DNA from 2 places in the Tenacibaculum sp. UWU-22 genome. Region 1 is predicted to be linked to the other one. Evidence: riboswitches for the same ligand, from Rfam matches in the RefSeq annotation. Region 1 holds a riboswitch; the other holds the start of a gene.

Region 1 (3,425 bases):
ATCATTAAGTGTTCTTCAATTACCTGTAAGGGTCTTTCAACACTTAAACGGGCTTCTTCGGCATCTTGTTCAATAAAAGCATCTATTCCTTTTACTAAAGAATGTGTAATACGTTTTTGTAACGAAAGTGTTCGCCATTCTAAAATAGTGGTTTCATCTTCTTTTTGTTTGCCTTTAATGGTTTCAGCAAATTCTAATAAGCGTTCGGTAGCATCATCTCTTCTATCAAGAATTACATCTTCTATATGTTCTAATAAATCTTTCGGAATATCATCATACACTTCTAACAAGGCAGGGTTTACAATTCCCATATTCATTCCTGCTTTTATAGCATAATATAAAAATACAGAATGCATAGCTTCACGTACGGCATTGTTACCTCTAAAAGAAAATGAAACATTACTTACGCCACCACTTACACTTACATGCGGTAAGTTTTCTCGTACCCACTTAGTAGCTTCTATAAAGTCGAGTGCATTTTTTCTATGCTCTTCCATACCTGTTGCTACTGGAAAAATGTTTAAATCGAAAATAATGTCTTCAGCAGGGAAACCAACGGTCTCAGTTAAAATTTTGTAAGAACGTGCTGCAATTTCAATTCTTCTTTTGTAATTATCTGCTTGCCCTACTTCGTCAAAGGCCATTACAATTACGGCAGCTCCGTATCGTTTAATTTGAGTGGCTTCCCAAATAAATTTTTCTTCTCCTTCTTTTAAAGAAATTGAATTAACTATTGATTTTCCTTGTACAACTTGTAACCCAGCTTCGATAATTTCCCATTTCGAACTGTCAATCATTATCGGAACTCGTGCAATATCAGGTTCAGATGCTATTAAATTTAAAAAACGCACCATGGCTTCTTTTCCATCAATTAAACCATCATCCATATTAATATCGATAATTTGTGCACCGCCGTCTACTTGATGCCGAGCAATGGCCAAAGCTTCATCAAATTTTTCTTCTTTTATTAATCGCAGAAACTTACGAGACCCCGCCACATTGGTTCGTTCGCCTACATTAATAAAATTACTTTCGGGTGTAATAATTAATGGTTCTAATCCACTTAAACGCATATAGCGTTGGTGTTTGTTGGTTGATAATTGATTTGTTTCGCTCGTCATTTCCTTCTTTTCTTTTTTATTATGTTGTTGCAACAAATTTGGTTTGACGTGGTTTGTATTTAGCAGCTATTTGCGCTATTGCAGAAATGTGTTCGGGTGTTGTGCCACAACATCCGCCTATAATATTGATTAAATTTTTCTTTAAATATTCTTCTATCTGACTTGCTGTTTCTTTGGGGGTTTCTTCGTATTCTCCAAAAGCATTAGGTAACCCTGCATTAGGGTGTGCTGAAATGGCAAAAGGTGTTTTGTTAGCAATAGCTTCTAAGTGCGGTTGTAATAAATTGGCTCCTAAAGCGCAGTTAAAACCTACAGATAGTAATGGAATATGTGAAATAGATATTAAAAAGGCTTCTGCTGTTTGACCTGACAATGTTCTTCCTGAAGCATCGGTAATAGTTCCTGAAACCATAATTGGAATATCTAGGTTTTGTGCTGCTTTTACTTCTTCAATAGCAAATAATGCTGCTTTTGCATTTAGCGTGTCAAATACGGTTTCTACTAATAAAACATCGGCTCCGCCATCTAATAATGCTTCTACTTGTTGTTTATATGCCTTTCGTAACTCGTCAAAAGTTACGGCTCTATATCCAGGGTCATTAACATCTGGAGACATGCTGGCAGTTCGGTTGGTGGGGCCAATAGAACCTGCAACAAAACGTGGTTTATGAGGTTCTTTTTTGGTAAATTCATCAGCGACTTCTTTAGCTATTTTTGCAGATTGGTAATTTAATTCATATACCAAATCTTCCATTTTGTAATCTGCCATAGCAATGGTGGTTCCTGAAAAAGTATTGGTTTCAACAATATCGGCTCCTGAAGCAAAATATTTTCTGTGTACTTCTTTTACAGCTTCGGATTGTGTAATTGATAATAAATCGTTATTTCCTTTTAATGGAATAGGGTAATCTTTAAAACGTTCTCCTCTGAAATCCTCTTCAGTAAAATTATACTGTTGCAGCATAGTACCCATAGCTCCATCGAGTATGAGAATTCGTTTTTGTATTTCGGTATAAATATTTGACATTCCTGATAGTTAGTAAATTAATGTTATCAGGAAAAAAAGAAAAATTGTTTTCCGTTATCTCTCTTTAAAACACAAAATGTGTTCGTACAAGTAGAATGTAGCACCTTCTTTGTTTAGACAAAGGGTTGCTAAGGTTTCAACGGGTCTAATCCCTCCGCCTTTCTTGATAACATTATTGATGTTAATGAACCATTAAGGTGCAAATAAACAAACTTTTTTTTATTTCCCACCATTTGTTTTTAATTATTTTTTCTTTTTTGAATTGTTCAAAAAAGAAAAAAATAATTATCTAAAATTTAAAAACGTAGCTTATTATTCGTTTTTTTAATAATTAAATAAATTTGATGATAAATACCTGTCGCCAATATCACAAATAACAGCTACAATAACGCCTTTATCTATTTTTTCAGCTGTTTTTAGAGCAGCATATACAGCGCCACCACTACTCATTCCAGCAAAAATACCTTCTTGACTAGCTAATTTTCTGGTTGTGTTACGGGCTAGGTTTTCGCTTACTTCTATAATTTCGTCTACTTTAGAGGGGTCGAAAATTTTAGGAAGGTATTCTTTAGACCATTTTCTAATTCCAGGAATTTTAGAACCATCAGTGGGTTGTACACCAATAATTTTAATGTCTGGATTTTGTTCTTTTAAATAGTTAGAAACTCCCATAATGGTGCCTGTTGTTCCCATAGCAGATACAAAGTGGGTAACTTGTCCCTCGGTATCGTTCCATATTTCTGGGCCAGTGGTTTTATAGTGGGCTTTCCAGTTGTCGTTATTTTCAAATTGATTGAGCATAAAATAACCTTTTTTATAACGTAACCGTTGTGCTACATCTCTAGAGCCTTCAATACCTTCTTCTTTTTCTGTAAGAATTACTTCGGCGCCATAAGCTCGCATGGTTTTAATACGTTCTTCGGTAGCGTTTTCGGGCATTACCAAGGTCATATGTAAGCCTAATATTTTAGAAATAAAAGCTAAGGCAATTCCAGTATTTCCGCTTGTTGCTTCTACTAGATAATCACCTTTTTTAATATTTCTTCTTTTTAAGGCTTCAAGAATCATATTGTAGGCAGCTCGATCTTTTACGCTTCCTCCTGGGTTTTGACCTTCTAATTTTAATAATAGGGTTACATCTTTTTTGTTTAAAATAGAGTTTACCCTCACCAAAGGAGTATTACCTACAATATCTACAATACTCTTGTTTTTCATATTAACCTCTTTTTTTTACGATTTTATTTTCTGATTGATAGGTAACAACCGAATTGGGAGGT
Region 2 (3,425 bases), on a different contig from region 1:
AGTAACTACTGTTGTGTCTGAGCCGTAGGTTTTGTCTACTACTTTTAAATCAGGTAGGTAGCTTAGTTGCGAAACAACAGAAGCTTCAATTTTTTTATATTGAGGTCTGTTAAATATGCCTAATAAATATTTTCCTAAACTAGCGTTGGTAATTCCACCATCAGCTTTTACCGAAGCAAGGTCAACAGGGGTTATGTTTATATCTAAAAGAGTGTCTTTTGTTTCAAAAGCTCCGTTTTTAATAACAGAGGTTCCAATATCTTTAAAATCTTTTTCACATGAAACTACTAATCCTAAAAGTAATAGGATTACACTGATAAAAGCAGTTTTTTTCATTTAATTTAATAAATTCGTTAGATTATACTAAAACTTTATTTTCGTAAAAATTTAAATATGCCTCAGTTAATTCTTCTTCTGTTTGAAATGCTAAAATAGGAGTTTCAGTAGCTTCAATAAATGCTTTTATTTCGTCAGAAAGTTCTTCACTAGCGATAATAACTGCATCCGAATTTTCAATGGCACTTTTTAAAATATTTGTGTGTGTGGGTGTTGCTAAGGTTTTTAGCTTCTCTTCATTTATGTTATCATATTTTACTTTATCCGTTAATTTGTTATTTAAAGAGTTGCTAAACCCATCGTTATAAAGCGAAGTTACAATTTTGCTTTCGGCAAACAATGGTTCATCATTATAAAATTCTCTTAAATATAACGGAAGTAATGATGCCATCCATCCGTGAACATGAATAATGTCGGGTACCCAATTTAATTTTTTTACCGTTTCTACAACTCCTTTGGTAAAGAAAATCATTCGCTCATCATTATCGCTAAATAGCATATCGTCTTCATCGGTATACATCGCTTTACGCTTAAAGTACTCGTCGTTATCAATAAAATAAACTTGCATTCTTTCTTTTGGTATAGATGCAACTTTAATAATTAAAGGCATATCCATATCATCGATAATTAAATTCATCCCTGATAAACGAATTACTTCGTGCAGCTGATGCCTCCTTTCATTGATTACCCCAAAACGAGGCATAAAAATACGTGTTTGAACTCCTTTAGCATGTGCTTTTTTAGCAACATTAAACGCGGTTGATGACAACTCTGTTTCGGGTAAGTATGGAACTACCTCTGATGAAACATACAATATTCTCTTATCCTTCATTAATCTAATCTCTTAATAGTAAGGGTGCAAAGGTACGAAATTTTATTAAAAATTAGTGTTAAATTGTCATTTTGAGCATATAATTGGTTAAGTTACGAGCCTGAAACGGGTTAAAAATTGAAAAAAAAATGAAAAAAATTTGCATATTAAAATTTTCTAAACATATATTTGCACCAATAAAGTTCAAACACTTATTTAATAATGTTATCAAGAAAGGTGGAGGGATTAGACCCATTGAAGCCTTGGCAACCCTTTGTTCTGTCAAAGAAGGTGCTAAATTCTACCAAAAGCGTTAGCTAAAAGGATAGATAACCAGCGGAATTGCTTATACTGTAATGCCCCTTGAATTCTTATAACATTTTTCTTGTAAGTACATCAATAGTAATTATTTGATGCATTTGGCTTTTGTTTTAATTAATTATTAACTCAAAAAATAGTAGAAAAATGAGTACACAAAAATTAGCAACCCAAGCGTTGCACGCCGGACACGATGTAAAACAAAACGCAGGTACTAGAGCAGTGCCTATTTATCAAACCACATCGTATGTTTTTAATGATGCAGATCATGCAGCCAACCTATTTTCGTTAAAAGAATTAGGTTTTATTTACACACGTTTAAATAACCCTACAAACCAAATTTTACAAGACCGTTTAGCGGCTATAGAAGGTGGGGTTGGTGCCGTAGTTTTTGCTTCAGGAACGGGTGCTATTGCTACAGGGTTATTAACCCTTTTAAAAGCAGGTGATCATATTGTTGCATCTAGTAGTTTATACGGTGGAACCTATAATTTATTAAATGTTACTTTGCCAAGGCTAGGTATAACCACTACTTTTGTTGATGCTGATAATCCTGCTAATTTTGGAGATGCTGTTCAAGAAAATACAAGAGCCTTTTTTGTAGAGTCTTTAGGAAATCCAAAATTAGATGTATTAGATTTAGAAGAAATTTCTAAACATGCTAAAGCAGCAAAAGTGCCTTTTATTGTAGATAATACAGTGGCTACCCCAGCGTTATTAAACCCTATTAAACATGGGGCAAACATTGTAATTCATTCATTAACAAAATATATTGGAGGGCAAGGAACCTCTCTGGGAGGAGCTATTATTGATGCCGGTAATTTTGATTGGTCTAACGGAAAATTTCCTGAATTTACAGAGCCTTCATTAGGTTATCATGGGTTAAAATATTATGAAACCTTAGGAGCTGCTTCATATACTTTTAAATTGATTTTAGAAGGCTTGCGTGATTTTGGAGGAGCATTAAGCCCCACTAATGCATTTCAAATTATACAAGGGTTAGAAACATTATCTGTTCGAATAAAAAAACATTCTGAAAACGCCTTAGCATTGGCAAAATGGTTAGCTGAACAAGATGAAGTAGCTTGGGTAAATTACCCCGGGTTAGAAAATAATAAATATAAACCGTTAGCAGATAAATACTTGCCAAACGGGCAAAGTGGAGTAGTTACTTTTGGGGCTAAAGGGGGCTTTGAAGCGGCTAAAGCAATAGCAAACGAAACCAAAATATTTTCGTTATTAGCCAATATTGGCGATACAAAATCTTTAATTATTCATCCGTCAAGTACTACACACCAACAATTAAATACAGAACAACAAGCTAGTGCAGGAGTTACGGAAGATTTAATACGATTATCAGTTGGTATTGAAGATTTAGATGATTTGAAAAACGATTTAAAAAGTGCTTTTGCTAAAATTAAGAAAACCGTTTTAACATAGTATTTATAGTCTTGAAAAATCCATTATTACATATAAATATAGCAAATTATACTACAGAAAGCGGTGTTAAGTTTGATAACATTCCGTTAAGTTATCAAGTTTTCGGAAAAAAACTAGGTACTGCTCCTGTAGTTTTAGTAAATCATGCATTAACAGGAAATAGTAATGTAGCGGGTGAAAATGGTTGGTGGAAAGAAATTATAGGTGAAAATAATGTTATAAACACTAAGGTGTATACCATTCTTTCTTTTAATATTCCAGGTAATGGTTATGACGGTTTTGTTTTTGACGACTACAAGAGTTTTATTGCAAGAGATATTGCAGCTATTTTTTTGTTGGGGTTAAAGCAACTAAACATAACAAAATTATTTGCCCTAATAGGTGGTTCATTAGGTGGCGGAATTGCTTGGGAAATGGCAGTTTTAAACCCGAATATAACTCAGCATTTAATACCTGTTGCTACGGATTGGAAATCAACAGATTGGTTAATTGCTAATTGTCAAATACAAGAGCAGTTATT

What was found. Region 1 has a riboswitch for S-adenosylmethionine ahead of AB2B44_RS10320 (homocysteine S-methyltransferase family protein). Riboswitches for the same ligand answer to the same signal wherever they lie in the genome.
Region 2: linked by a shared signal. The riboswitch ahead of AB2B44_RS03040 (O-acetylhomoserine aminocarboxypropyltransferase/cysteine synthase family protein) and the one ahead of AB2B44_RS10320 (homocysteine S-methyltransferase family protein) in region 1 are both predicted to bind S-adenosylmethionine.

What each region holds. Positions count from the first base shown of each region.
Region 1 covers NZ_JBFNGP010000007.1:11,415-14,839, forward strand. Annotated here, with positions in the region: gene metH (methionine synthase) at 1-1,121, opposite strand, end outside; gene AB2B44_RS10320 (homocysteine S-methyltransferase family protein) at 1,141-2,148, opposite strand; SAM riboswitch class I at 2,200-2,321, opposite strand; gene cysM (cysteine synthase CysM) at 2,473-3,363, opposite strand; gene epsC (serine O-acetyltransferase EpsC) at 3,365-3,425, opposite strand, start outside.
Region 2 covers NZ_JBFNGP010000001.1:691,380-694,804, reverse strand. Annotated here, with positions in the region: gene AB2B44_RS03050 (DUF4270 family protein) at 1-336, opposite strand, end outside; gene AB2B44_RS03045 (glycogen/starch synthase) at 359-1,168, opposite strand; SAM riboswitch class I at 1,370-1,483, shown strand; gene AB2B44_RS03040 (O-acetylhomoserine aminocarboxypropyltransferase/cysteine synthase family protein) at 1,613-2,905, shown strand; gene thrA (bifunctional aspartate kinase/homoserine dehydrogenase I) at 2,917-3,425, shown strand, end outside.